One region of the Ilyobacter polytropus DSM 2926 genome, then DNA from elsewhere that is predicted to be linked to it. Evidence: riboswitches for the same ligand, from Rfam matches in the RefSeq annotation. Region 1 holds a riboswitch; the other holds the start of a gene.

Region 1 (7,712 bases):
TGTAGCCCTCAGCCAACTGAGAGAGTTTCCTTATACTTTTTACGATATCAATAATAGGGACTAGATCACTATTAACGTCTTCTTGCATAAATAACCTCCTTCTAAATTTAATCTCGAAGCAAGTTAAAAGAATGGATTCGTAACGCTTTTTAGCATGCTTCTTACATAATTTCTACAAAATATCTGTGCATATCCTTTATGTTTTAATAAGTTATTTATAACGTATAACTCCTTATTTTATCTATAAATTGTAGAAATCTTCTTAAACTAAGCTTCTATGTCACTTTATTTTTATCTTGTCCACTTTTATCATCTTCGTTAATCTATGAACTACCTGCTTTAGTGAAAATTCTTTTTTACCATCTCCTATTTTAGGAAGAATCAAGGTTTTTTCTCCAGTAGATTCCAAAATAACATATCCCTCTGCTGAGAAGGTTTCTCTGCTTGTGTCATTGTATTTTATAAGGTCTATTTTCCAGCAGTTACCTTCATTTTTTAATTCGAGTCTTCTTCTTTTATTTGAATTCTTTGTGTATTTCCAGTCTCTGATCACTCTGAACTCTCCCTTCTGCCCTGGAATTATTAGGAATTACTTCTTATCACCAGGTATACTTGTGTATTATCTCCCTTATTTTATCTGCAATCATTGGAATTTTAACCTTTCTTTCTTTCAAAGGTGGCTTCCGTATAAAGGCAGCCTTGATAAAGTCACGCTGCATCTTGTTGGAATACCTGTATTCTTCCATGGTTTCTTCTACCTTACTTCTATGGAGATTCTCCTGTGCCACAAAGGCATCTACCTCTCGTTCCTCTTCTGCAACGAGGAACTCTTCAAATTTACTTTCCACATCTCCGCCATCATCAATATGCGGAAGATTCTCCTCTATAAACTTCTCTATTAGCTCCCTCTTGCTACGTAGATCCTCAGAGCCCTCCATAGTTCTTAGGATAAACTCCTTGTCTTTCACAAAGCTTGCACTTCCTGTATCTAAATCCTTTAGAAGAGTCATAATATATGCCACGTTTACATCATCACGCCTTATTAGCTCCACTTCAAAATCCAATTCATCCAATATAGAGACTTTTTCCTTATCTCCTTTTCTATATTCGTAGATGTCCAGATACTTGCTCTTATAGTCTTCAAAAGTTTGTCTTCCCATATGCAGGTAGTCAAAGGAAAATTCATTAAATGAAAACAGTCTAGTCATAAGCCTCAGAAGGTTTCTGTATGCCTGGACAAATTTCGCCTTATCGTCTTCACTCTGTAGATAGTCTACAGAATCTACAGTTGGTGCTATATCATAAAGTTCAAGGATATGCTTATTAAAATCCTCTACATAGTGCTCATAGGGCTTCATCAGTACAGTTTCAATGGCATCCTTGTTAGAGAACAAGGTAATTGCCTCGTCTGTCCTCTTTTTTAAATTTCTGAAACACACTATATTCCCGTGCTTCTTCTTCTCGTTTAAAATTCTGTTGGTTCTTGAGAATGCCTGTATTAAACCGTGGTGTTTAAGATTCTTGTCCACATAAAGGGTATTTAAGCTCTTACTGTCAAAACCTGTTAGAAACATGTTCACAACAAGAAGGAGATCTATCTTTCTGTCTTTTACCTTCTTGGAGATATCCACATAGTAGGCGTTAAATCCGTTTTCTCTGTTGAGGTCGTGGTTGTCACCAAAAGTTTCATTGTAGTCTTTTATAATCATATCCAGCTTATCCCTGGTATGAAGTCCTGTTTTCTCTTCCTCTTCTTCTGTGTAGCCATTTGCGTCTGGATCTTCTTCATTAGCCTGGTAGCTAAATATCGTTGCTATCTTTAGATTGTGGTCTTTGCTTTTAAATATGTTGTAATACTTCAAAAGAGATTCCACCGAGTCCACTGCGAATATTGAGGTGAATTCCTTACCGTAAGTCTTTCTAGCATGGTTGTTTATAATAAATTCTGCTACCCCGTCTAATCTTTCCTCAGCTCTGAATACCTCTCTGGTATCTATTCCCTCTACCCTAATATCGTCTACAGGTAAATCATTCCCCTCTTCATCAGTGAGGTGAGACTTAAAAGTATTATAATACTCCACCGAGAATCCTAAAACGTTGTCATCGTTGATGGCATCTTTTATTACATACTTATGCAGGCACTCGTCAAAGAGATCTACAGTAGTTTTATTTTTTATTGAATTCTCAGCAAAGATAGGAGTTCCTGTAAATCCAAAGAACTGCTTATTGCTAAAGAACTCTTTTATCTTCTGGTGAGTTCCTTTAGTTGTTGCTGTTCCTCCAAACTGACTACGGTGACACTCGTCAAAGATAAATACCATTCTCTTGTCTTTAGCAACCTCCATCTTCCTCTGTAAATGTCCTTTGCTTATGGCATTATTTAGCTTCTGAATAGTTGTAATAATAAGCTTAGTCTTATCGTCGGTCAGCTGTTTTACAAGGTGCCCTGTGTCATCTGTGCCATTTACAGAACCCTTTGAAAATGCATCAAACTCTTTTATGGTCTGGTAGTCTAGATCCTTTCTATCCACTACAAACATTACCTTGTCTACATTCTTATTCTGGGTGATAATCTGACTGGCCTTAAAAGATGTTAGGGTCTTCCCTGATCCAGTTGTGTGCCATATGTATCCGTTCTTTGTAGGGCTGTTTTCTACCCTATTTACAATCTTCTCAACTGCAAAATACTGATAGGGCCTCAGAGCCATAAGAATCTTATCAGACTCATGAAGAACTATATATTTGGATATCATCTTAGCTAAGTGACACTTATCCAGGAAAGTCTCTGCAAACTCGTTCAGTCTGCTATACCTTTTATTCTCTATGTCGGTCCAGAAGAAGGTCTGCTTGAAAGACTGAGTCTTATTGTTGGCATAATACTTTGTATTTACACCGTTGCTTATTACAAATAGCTGGACGTAGTTAAAAAGCCCTCTATAAGAGTGCTTATGGTATCTGTTTATCTGATTAAAAGCTTCTTTTAACTCTATGCCGCTTCTCTTTAACTCTATCTGTACCAAAGGCAGTCCGTTTATAAGGATGGTCACATCGTACCTATTCTTGTACTTCCCTGTCATAGAGATCTGATTGGATATCTGAAAAATATTTCTGCACCAATCTTTACAGTTAAAAAACTCTATGTAAAATATATCGTCGTTATCTCTCTTCAGTTCAAACTTATCTCGTAGCTTTTTGGCTTTGTCAAAGACACTTCCACCGTCTAGGTGTATCAGTACCTTGGAAAACTCCCTGTCTGAAAGCTCTATCTTATTATGCTTCTCTAGCTGTTTCCTAAAGTTGCTTTTGAGTTCATCTTCGTCTTTTATATGAATTTGTTCATATCCCTGAGCTTTCAGTTGCTCTAGTAGTTTATTTTCAAGTGCTGCCTCACTCTGTATGCACATATTCCCTCCTTGAAACCCATATGCTTTTCAACACTAGTATATACCACAAAACCCTCATAGTCTACGTGACAGCCTCAAAAAGCACCTAAAATCACTTTTTTTATTTTTTCTACGGAGATACCTGGTTTTACAATCCGGTAAAATGAAACAAAACCTATTTCGAGCCCTCGGGCATCTCAACTACGGAAAATACATTTATTTTACCTGCCTTAAATTTTATACTTTTGAAAATTTATCATTAAAAAAAATTAAAATTGTATGGTTTTCAACCTTGCAATTATTCGATAAAAATATTATCCTAATAAAAGAGATAGGCTTTATAAAGATCTTTCACTTCAAAAATAGCCGTAGGTCACCTTTGAAAATAAAATTAAGATTCTTTGGGTTAATACCTTTTATATAGGAGGATTCACACGTGAAAACGATAGTACAGTTGTACGGAAAAGACTTAAAAAAAGTACCAGATATATTGAGAAAAATAGCAGATGAAATAGAGAAAGGAAAAGTTGGTTCCAGCTGTCTATAAGACGATTATTGCTATGATTACCTCATTGAAGAGGAGAGTTATTATAGAAAATTTTTAGTTTACTCAAATGATGAGATAATCGATAGAGAAGGTAAAATCAAAAAAGAGGCTAAAATTCTCGGTATAGCGTTTGGATCTTGTCCACACGAAGCCTTTGAAAACTTCTATGTGAAAGATAAAAAAATTAAAAACATAGTGGTCAGAGAAATATTGGGAAATCCTGCTTACAAAGTTTTAAAAGAAGAATAAATTGATGATACTCTTCCATCTTAGGTACTGGAGGAGTATTTTTTATTTTTTGCACGGATCTAAAATTTTCCACCTGTTTTATATTGTCTTTCGTCGCATATATAACCATTCAACCCTTATAAACATGAGACTGACGGTTTTAAAGAGGTTTAAAATCCAAATAAGGCTGTCATATTTTCAAGGGTAAATCTCCAAAAATAGAAGTTTTTTTCTATCTGAATTTATAGGAAAGTATAAAGGAATGAATAGGAGGAAAGGACAACCACTACCGGGAAAAGTGATTGTCAATCTATCATAAATTTGATTGGTGTCTGATTTAAAACTAATTAAATTTTTATATTATTTTTGGCCGCTACAAATTGGTTGACTTAACCATTTAGGCTTTAGGATGGGGAGACAACCACTCCGGGGAGAAGTGATTGCCAATTATGATACAGTTGTTAAAAATGTTGTCCGATTTAAAACTACGTCTACTTTTAAATGTTTCCTTTTTTTTATTTATAAAAATTTATATTGATTCTCATCTTTTATGAAGTTATCGTAGAACCTTTCTGTTAAGTATATTAAAAACTTGACCTATATGGTCGAAAAGTGGTACTATCAAAAAATATTCGGCAAACTAATGGAAATGTTAGGACGCAAAACTATAGGGCCTTTAAAATGGCAGCCAGTTGCAAAAAAAAAGGTTTTTCTATTTTTTGCGTGGCCAAATAGGTCAGGCATTTTTTAATTATGGAATATATTTTGAATAACCACGAAAAAAATAAAAGGGGTAAAACATGGACAAGAGGACAAAAGTATCATATTTAATTTGTTTAATCGTAACAATAATTTTAACATACACAGATATGTCATTTCCAAAGTTAGTGGGTTTTACCTCATGGGATATTGTTAGTGAGCTTTTGATATGTATCCAACCTATTATATGGATATACTTTGTGAGGTTCGACCTCGGAAAAAATTACTTCAATAGATTCATCATATTCGGATTTATTCTATTTTACGCAGGATCATTTCAAAATGTGATGGATGAAATATATGAAATGGAAGGTTTTATTTCCAATTTGGATAAAATTTTGATGCCTATAGGTTTGATGACCATATCAACAGTTACAATTTTATCTTTTATGAATCAAAGAAAGATTCGTTCTACTATATCAGATAAAAGTATGCACGATCATTTGACCGGATTATATAATAGACATTACTTAGAATTAAATCTGGATACCTTAATAAAAAAATCATTGGCATTTGACAAAGAAATATCTATAGCATTTATCGATCTTGATAACTTTAAAAATATAAATGATAAATATGGTCATAAAAGAGGAGATGAAGTTCTAGAATTTATGGGCAAACTTATTAAAAGCTCTATAAGAGAGACGGACAACGCTATCCGATATGGCGGGGATGAATTCATAATATTATATCAAGATACATCAACAGAAAAAGCCCTCGAAATAACTGAAAGAATTAACACCAAAATGAAAAAGAATGATTTCCTTTATGAAAATAAAATTAGTATAAGTTCAGGAATAGTGTCTTATCAGAAAAATGAAAATTGGAAAGAATTAATTAATAGAGCGGACAAGGCTATGTACGATTCCAAAAAAAGTGGTAAAGACAAAATAAGTATAGCTCTTTAAAATTAGTTGCTGTGCCAAAGTTATAACGCAAATTATACATTATGAGTATATAATACGAAAGGGCCTAATAAAAACTATGATTCTATTAATATCTAAAGATAAAGAAAATACAGCAAGACAAATTAAAATACTGAGAACTTTAAACTATAAAGTTATTCCTGCCAAATCCTACAGAGAAACGATTGAACTTTATGAAAAAAATAACTCTATAAAAATCGTCCTAATTGACATCGACTCTATAAAAAATGCTTCCGTTTTTATTAAAAATATTTTATCTCTTAAAGATATTCCTTTTATATATCTAACCTCTGAAATAAAATCTTATGAGATAGAAAGACTTCAAAGCAATTTCTGTTACGGGTGTATCACTAAAAATGCTAACGTTTCTGTGATGGATTTTTCAATACGGAACGCCTTAATTGCATTTAAAACAATAGAAAATATTCTGGACAATGAAAAAAGATACAAAAAGGCTGAGCTGCTAGCGGGATTTGGACACTGGGAATTAGATTTAAATAAAAAAATCATGTATGGTTCTGAGGGTGCGGAAAAAATATACGGAGTGGAATACGGGCCTTATCAGTATAATGAAATTGAAAACATGGTACTTCCAGAATATAGAGAAAGAAAAAGGGAAGCTTTCAGAGATATGATTGAAAAAGGATTCCAATATGATGTGGAATTCAAAATAAAAAATAAAAAAATGGAAATATCGTATCAATCCACTCTTTAGCTGAGTTCGACCCACAAAGTAATATTGTACATGGATCCATACATGACATTACAAAACGTAGAGAAGCTGAAAAAACCATTGAAAGACTAGCTTACTATGACACTCTGACAAACTTACCAAATCGTAAAATGTTTATAAATAGTCTTTTTGAATCAATTTTAAATGCATCTGAAAATAACTCAAAATTCTCTCTGCTCTACATAGACATTGATAACTTTAAAAACATAAATGATGATCATGGTCACTATGTAGGGGATCTCTTTTTAAAAAGGGTGGTAAAGCGTTTAAAAAATTTCCTTGGAAAGAACTGTAACCTCTCACGATTAGGCGGAGATGAGTTTATAATTATCCTTGAAGGAGTTTCAGACGTTAAACAGCTATCAGATATATCCAATAAAATATTGTCAAACTTGAAACACCCCTTTAAAATTGAAGGTAGAGAAAATTTTATTTCAGCAAGCATTGGTATTTCAGTGTTTCCAGATGATGGATCAACAGTAAAAAAACTTTTAAACAATGCCGATGCTGCAATGTTCCAGGCAAAAAACATAGGTAAAGACAGCTACTGTTTTTTTTCAGAGGAGCTTAATCAATCTATAAAAAGAAAAGAGAGCATAAAAGCTGAGCTTAGACAGGCCATTAAAAATAATGAATTAGAGCTTTATTACCAGCCTAAAATCGACGTATCTAAAAATAAAATAGTAGGAGCAGAAGCTCTTACTCGTTGGATTCGTGGTGGAGAGAGTTATCTCTATCCAGATGAATTCATATCTATAGCAGAAGAGTCTGGACTTATTTTTGAATTGGATAAATGGGTACTGATGACAGCGTGTAAGCAAATAGATACCTGGGAAAAATCGGGGATAAAAGGGCAGAAAATCGCAGTAAATATCTCAGCCTTGCATTTTAAAGAGGGAAGGATACTGCAAACTATAAAAGAAGCTTTTAAGCATATCCCAATTTCTCCTAAGTCTCTAGAAATAGAAATTACTGAAACTATGTTCATGGATGATATAGACGAGGCCATTTCCATTCTAACGAACCTGAGATCTATTGGAATTGAAATCTCAGTTGACGACTTTGGAACTGGATACTCCTCGCTTAGCTACTTGAAAAAGCTTCCCATAAGCAAAGTTAAAATCGACAGAAGCTTT
Region 2 (7,712 bases), on a different replicon from region 1:
TCCTCGTTTCTAATCTATCCTTATTTATAAGTTTTAGAAGATACTCACCGTAATGGGACTTCATAAGGGGCTTGATCTGATTTCCCAATTGTTCTTTGGTAATCCAGCCGTTATTGTAGGCAATCTCTTCTAGACAGGCGATCATAACTCCCTGTCTGGCTTGTATTGTTTTTACAAAGTTAGCTGCATCTAGCAAGGCATCATGAGTTCCTGTATCAAGCCAGGCCATACCTCTTCCTAGATTTGATACTTTTAGCTTTCCTTCTTTGAGATACATTTTGTTTAACTCTGTTATTTCTAACTCATTTCTTTTAGAGGGTTTTATTCTTTTGGCTTTTTCCACAACTGTATTGTCGTAAAAATAAAGTCCTGGAACTACATAATTTGATTTGGGGTTTTTAGGTTTTTCTTCTAATGAAACTGCCCTTCCCATTTGATCAAATTCTACAACGCCGAAAGATTCAGGATTATTTACATAATAACCAAAAATAGTGGCTCCATTTTTTATAGATGCAGCCTCTTTCAACATACCTGTGAGACCATGCCCATAAAATATATTGTCTCCTAGAACAAGGGCACAAGGTTTATTTCCTATAAACTCTTCTCCTATTATAAAGGCTTCTGCCAGGCCATTGGGTTCTTGCTGAACAGCGTAGGATATTTTAAGGCCGTAGTTAGAACCATCACCTAACAACTCTTTAAATACAGAAATGTCTCTCATCGTTGAGATGACAAGTATCTCCCTTATGCCAGCTAGCATAAGTACCGATACTGGATAATATATCATAGGCTTATCATAAACAGGTATTATCTGTTTTGATATGGATTTAGTTACTGGATACAATCTTGTTCCTGTCCCACCAGCAAGTATAATTCCTTTCATAATTCCCTCCGAAAATCTGACTTATTTCAAATCTGGCATTAAATTATTAAGTGTCACTCTATATGAATAATTGTACATTAACTGAAATTATCTGTCCAATTAATTCTAATAGTCGGCTAGTATAAAAATAAAAATCCTTTCTGAAGCCATAGTTCAGCGCAGCAACATTTATTAGATTAGCTATTCAGAATGCCGATTCTATTTCGGTTTTATATTAACCACAAAAGTAATTGTTGCTGAAACCATAACCCAGCTATGCCACAAATGGGAATGCCAGGAATGATGTAAAACCAATTCTTTTCTACGGCACAGAGACCCGATATGGGCTTTGTTTTACGTTAGACAAAATTTGATAAAAAAAACCAAAATGATAGCAAAAATACTGTGTCTAACATGGTTTTTTTCATCATTATATGCTATAATTATTTGAAATATATTAAAAAAAATATCGGCAAACCATTGGAAACAATGGGACGCAAAACTATAGGGCCTTTAAAATGGCAGCCAGTTCCCGAGGAAAAATTCTTTGTCCCTTTTTTAAAGTATGGATTTCTTTCCATACTTATTTTATTTTTGAGGAGATTTTTAGCTATGAAGAAAACTGTCTTATTATTTTGCTTTTTAATAGTTCTATTTACCGGATGTAAAGCTTACAAAGAACCCATAAGGATTTCCATTAATGGCTGGCCCCCCTGTGAACTATGGTATATAGCACAAGAACAAGGATACTTTGAAGACATCCCTGTTGAGATTATAAGATTTTCAACCTGGTCAGACTCCATAGCTTCTCTTTATGCTGGAAAAACAGACTTGACACATTCTACTTATTTGAACACAATGCGAAATCATAATAAAGGCGAGAATGGAAAAATAATACTCACTACCAGCCGTATAGACGGAGCAGACGGCCTCGTAGTAAAAAATTATATTAACGATTTAAAAGAACTAAAGGGTAAAGAAATAGCTGTAGAGGTAGCTACCGATGAACATTTTTTGTTGTACAAAGCCTTGGAAAAAATAGGGATTTCGGATAAAGATGTAAAGATTATCTCCACCACATCTGAAAAAGCGATGAAGCTCTTTGTAGCTGGCGAGGTGGATGCATGCTTCACCTATGACCCCTTTATGAATCAGGCTGCTAAAAATGGAAATGGAAGGGTGGCAATAACTACAGAAGATATCGATGGATACAACGATGCTATTATAGCTAAAACTAAGACTTTAGAAAAAAGACCTGAAGATTATAAAGTCCTCATAAATGCATGGTATAAGGCACAGGAATATGTCATAAATAATCCAGATGAAGCCTATAAATTAATGGCCTCTAAAGAAAATATGTCTGTAAAAGAGTTTCAGGCTTTTTATAATAGCTTTTATTTTTTTACTCCTAATGAAAATAAAACAATGTTTTCTGCTGGAGTATTAAAAACCCATATAAATGAACTAAATGAATTTTTACTTAAAAACAACCTCTTGCAAGATCCAGTAAATGCCATAGATATTTATTCTGAAGAAATAATCAATAATATTACAGATTGAATTCAACTTTAGATTTTCAAAAAAATAATAACAGGTGAATAAAATGAATATAATAAGGAAAAATTTTATAAAGTTTTGTCTAAAAATCATCTTAGGGATAGCTATCACAATGACTGCTGTATCTATCTTAGCATCTTTTCTGTACCAAAATTTATTCTATGATTATATTCAAACGAATACAGAGAAAGAAATCTCTGCTATACTGGACAGTGTAAATTTATCAAGTTCAATTTTGATGCAAAACAATGACTTCTATGATCTTCAGCGTATGACGGAAAGTATAGGGGCTAGTGGTTTTATTAAGGAAATTACAATCTATGATAAGAATAAAAATATTATCGCTTCAAACATAATTTTTAATGAATCTGACGGTTTGCATACTGAAAATTTAGATAATCTTTTCAGTGGCAGAAAGCTTAAATATATAAAATCTGATTTTTCTAGCGACACTTTGGTCATGGCCATTCCAGTTAATGGAAGTAGGTATAGCATAATAAATAATAACGATATCACAGGAGTTATTTATATAAAATCCGATATTGGTTCTATAAAAGGACTTTTAATGAATTTAAATAATTCTTTTCTTAAAACAGAATTTATAATAGTAATACTGCTTTTGCTTTGTATTATTGGGATAGTGACCTTTAGCCTTTTCATTCCCGCCTCAAAACTCTATAAGGCGGCTCAGGCAGTTTCAGAAGGAGACTATTCCTATCACGTAGATGAATCTAAAGGAAGGGAATTTTACCCTTTAATCAAGGAATTCAATAACATGACCAAAAAAATAAAAACAAGAGATGAAGAGTTAAAATTACTTCATGATAAATTAAAAGGTCATAATGAAAATCTTGAAATTAAAGTAAATAAGCGAGATATGGAGTTAAAACTTACCCAGGATATCACAATTAGAAGTCTGGCTTACCTGGCCGAAACCAGGGATAATGAAACAGGAAGTCATATTTTCAGGACCCAGCACTACGTTGAAACACTGGCTGAATATCTTAAAGACAATCCAAAATTTTCTAAGGTGCTCACCCAAAAGAATATTGAGTTGATGTTTAAATCAGCTCCTTTACATGATATTGGAAAAGTAGGTATATCAGACAGCATTCTTTTAAAACCTAGCGGCCTCACAAAAGAGGAATTCGAAATAATGAAAAAACATACAATTTATGGCAGAGAGACCATCGAAAAATCTGAAAAATTCATTGGGAATAAATCATTTCTGTCTTTTGCCAAGGAGATTGCTTATTCTCACCACGAAAAATGGGACGGATCAGGATATCCAGAAGGACTTTCTGGAGAAGATATCCCTTTATCAGCCAGAATAATGGCCATCTCAGATGTCTATGATGCCCTTGTCAGTAAAAGACCATATAAAAAAGCATTTACCCACGAAGAAGCTGTCAGAATAATTTTAGAAGGAGATGGAAGAACTTCTCCTGAACATTTTGACCCTGATATACTCTCCGCTTTTTCTAAAATACACCATAAATTCAACGAAATCTATAATAATCATCCTGATGGTGAATAACTATATTAAGTTAAAAAAGGGTTCCACATGGAACCCTCTTTTAACTTACAAGCAGAGATTGCTCTTCTAATAGCTCTAAAAATTTTTCAACTAGGCAAGGATCAAATTGTGTACCTGCACAACGTTTCAATTCTTTTTCCGCCTCTTTTTGATTCATTTTTCTTTTATAGGGGCGGTCACTGATCATTACGTCATATGAATCTAATATAGAAATTATTCTAGATTCATATGGAATTTTTTCACCCTTAAGTTTATTGGGATATCCTTCTCCATCCCATCTCTCATGGTGTCCTAATATTCCTTCTGCCAGATGGGATATTTCTGGGCATGATTTTGCTATTCTGTATCCTATTTCAGAATGTTTTTTTACTTGTTCCATCTCTTCTAAAGTTAACTTGCCAGGTTTTGAAAGTATCTCTTTAGGTATGGCAACCTTTCCTATATCATGTAATGTTGCGATGGCAACCAGCTCTTCAATCTTAGAATTTGACAATTCCAAAACTTTTCCAAATTTTTTACACAGTTTAATCATTCTTCCACTGTGCTCATCTGTTTCAAAACTATTTTCATATAAAGTAGTCTTTAGAGAAGTTATTATAGAGTTCCTCATGCTTTTACCTGACATCAATTTATTTTTATACATTTTGTCTTCTGCAGTTTTTAAAATCTCCCTGAGATCCTGAGATTCATCATTCTTTGTAGCTTCACCAAGTGAGATACTTATCTTAAAAGGCAGCTCATCATATTTTTCACACTCATTCATTATTCTGTCACATACTTTTTGGACATTAGTTTCTGTAACTGTGGGAAGTAAAATTACAAACTCATCTCCACCCCATCTAGAGATGATATCTTCTTTGCGACATGATTTTTTTATACACTCTGCTGCTGCCTTTAGCAGTTCATCTCCGATATAGTGACCAAAAGCGTCATTAGAGAGTTTTAGTCCATTTACATCACCGACAATAATACTTATTGGAAGCTGTCTCTTTGTGTCGAGTCTTTTCATCTCCTCTTCAAAATAACCCCTGTTATATAATCCTGTCAGACTATCATGAAAGCTTAAATATCTTATTTTTTCTTCTGAGAGTTTTCGCTCTGTTATATCTCTAAAAATTACTAAATAAGCCTCTTTACCCCTATACTCGATAGTCCCTGAGCTCAATTCTATATATATTTTTTCCTTATCTCTATTCAAGAATACTATTTCCGACTTCCCTGTAAAGCCGCTGTCCATGTAATTCCTAAACTCATAATCACTATCTGAAGATATATTATTCATAACAGAGTTTCCTTCTAGCTCAGAAACAGTGTAATTCAATATCTTTCCCAAGGGAGGACTTACATACTCAAATACCCCATCTTTTATAATGGCTATCCCGTCATTTGCCTGCTCGACTACTGTCCTGTATTTTTCCTCACTTAATCTTAGAGCATCTTCAGCTGCCTGTTTTTCTCTCACAACTCTTTGCTTATCGAGAGCTCTCATAATTATCAAGACCAGTTCATCATACTCTATAGGTTTATTTGTATAGTCAAAAGCTCCAAACCTCAAGGCCTGAACTGCTGTCTCTATTGCCCCGTGGCCAGTGCTTATTATTACTTCTATCTCAGGATAGTTCTTTTTTATTATTTGCAAGACTTCCATTCCGTCCATTCTCGGCATTTTTATATCTAATATTACTACCTGGATATTTTCATGTTCTTTTTCAATGACCTCAAGACCGTGAATTCCGTCCTCGCCTAAAAGAACCTCGTAATCATCTAGCATAAGAAGTTTTTTCAGACCTTCTCTGATCATTTTTTCGTCATCGATTACAAGAATTTTATTCTTCATTATCTTCCCCTTCCGTACTTATAGGCAACTTAATGGACAGAGTTGTTCCCTTTCCTTCCTCACTGGAAACATCTATTCGTCCCTTATGACTTTCTATTATCCCATAACTTATGGAAAGACCTAGCCCAGTTGCTTTACCCACTTCTTTGGTAGTATAAAAAGGTTCGAATATCTTCTCTTTTACTGCCTTAGACATCCCTATACCATTATCAATTATATCAATACACGCCCATTGATTCACCAATGAAGTTTTCATTTCTATTTTTTTTCTCCATACATGAAGTTTATTGTGATCAGAAATCTCTTTTTGAGCCAAAGCATCCTTAGCATTAGACAGGGCATTTATTACGATCTGTTCTATCTGATAAGGTTCTCCAATTATTTGTGGGATGTTAAGGTCAAAATTCCGTATAAGTTCAATATCATTCAATCTTAGCTGTTCTTCCATGAGGTTCAGCGCATTTTCAGCACTTTCATTTACATTAGTTGGCTTAAACTTCTGGAGATCCTGTCTGGCAAAGGTTCTGATATGAACTATAACCTTGGACATCCTTTTTATGAGCCCCTCTATATTCTCAATTGTTTCATCTATTTCAGTATCACTCAAAAGATCCCTTTGCTTTAATTTTTTCATATTGGTAGTGCATAGAGACATCCCTGCCAAAGGTTGGTTCAGCTCATGGGCCAATCCTGCTGCCATCTCTCCTAGAGTAGCCAGTTTTGAAGTTTGAAAAAGCTGACTTTGAACTTGATTTATCTCTAAAGTTCTTTTCTCTATTCTTCTTTCTAATTCTTCGTTTATCTTTGAAACTATCTGGGAGTTTATCTTGAGTTCCCTGTCACGATAGAGTTGATTCCTGTAGAGAATTATTCGTTCAACTGCCTGTTCTATTGCTATTAGCACTTCGTCTAGGTCGATGGGTTTACGCAGATAATTTATCGCTCCCTTTCTAAGGGCGTCTATAGCTAGACTTTCATCTCCAAAACCGGTCATCATAATGACCTCGATATCCTTCTGGAACTTTTTGACCCTTTCTAGTAGCTCTATACCACCCATAACTGGCATCTCTATATCTGCTATCAGAATATCTATTTTGTTATTATTTATTATCTCTAGGCCCTCTTTCCCGTTGTTTGCTGTAAAGACTTCATATCCCTCTTTGGTTAATATTCTAGACAATCTTTTGGTGGCATTTTTATCATCATCTACTAGCAGGATTGTGTGCCTGTAGGTAAGGTCGGCATTTTCAGTTATTTTTTCCATTGCCCGGCCTATAGAGGTATTGAGTTCCTCATAATTTATGGGCTTTTCCAGATAATCTATGGCGCCTCTTCTGAGAGCCTTTATAGCTTTATCCTGGGAACTGTATCCTGTGATTATTATTACTTCCACAGAGGGCCATTTTGATTTTACTTTCTTTAGCATATCAAGTCCATCAATATCTGGCATAAATATATCTAAAAGTATAATATCGATTTTATTTTTACTCAGTATTTCTAGTGCGTCCTTTGAATTTCCAGCTATAAACGTAGGAAAAAAGTTTCTCTTCAGCTCTTTCTGAAGTTCACTGCATATAGTAGGATCGTCATCAACGATAAGTATTGTTCTAGACATTTTAATTTCTTCCCCCTATAAACACGAGACCTCTTTCTTCTCTTTCCCCTTCTACTATTAATACTATTTTGATTATTATTATTTTAGTAGAATCTTCAGAATCCAGTTTGATCATCTTTGATCTTTTATTTTTAAACATAAAATCTATGTCTTCTCTAAACCTTTCCATATCTATCTCTCTAATTCCCAACTTCTCAAAAAACTCTTTATCTATTTTTTCTGGTAAAAAATCATTCTGTTTTTGAAAATATTGGTTTGCAAATCCAACATCAAGTTTTTCATCAAACAGTACATAAGAAATGTT

What was found. A riboswitch is a leader RNA that binds a small molecule or an ion and turns the genes downstream of it on or off. The one in region 1 is predicted to bind cyclic di-GMP.
Region 2: it holds a riboswitch for cyclic di-GMP, as region 1 does, so the genes downstream of both, ILYOP_RS11850 (ABC transporter substrate-binding protein) here and ILYOP_RS15400 (GGDEF domain-containing protein) in region 1, are expected to answer to the same signal.

What each region holds. Positions count from the first base shown of each region.
Region 1 covers NC_014634.1:44,151-51,862, reverse strand. The annotation lists gene ILYOP_RS14660 (HepT-like ribonuclease domain-containing protein) at 1-88, opposite strand, end outside; gene ILYOP_RS14655 (hypothetical protein) at 281-553, opposite strand; gene ILYOP_RS14650 (type I restriction endonuclease subunit R) at 600-3,404, opposite strand; cyclic di-GMP riboswitch class I at 4,783-4,858, shown strand; gene ILYOP_RS15400 (GGDEF domain-containing protein) at 5,259-5,825, shown strand; gene ILYOP_RS14640 (PAS domain-containing protein) at 5,902-6,558, shown strand; gene ILYOP_RS14635 (putative bifunctional diguanylate cyclase/phosphodiesterase) at 6,537-7,712, shown strand, end outside.
Region 2 covers NC_014633.1:412,892-420,603, reverse strand. The annotation lists gene rfbA (glucose-1-phosphate thymidylyltransferase RfbA) at 1-883, opposite strand, end outside; cyclic di-GMP riboswitch class I at 1,324-1,399, shown strand; gene ILYOP_RS11850 (ABC transporter substrate-binding protein) at 1,475-2,422, shown strand; gene ILYOP_RS16205 (HD domain-containing phosphohydrolase) at 2,466-3,956, shown strand; gene ILYOP_RS15310 (HD domain-containing phosphohydrolase) at 3,997-5,793, opposite strand; gene ILYOP_RS15305 (response regulator) at 5,783-7,408, opposite strand; gene ILYOP_RS15300 (response regulator) at 7,410-7,712, opposite strand, start outside.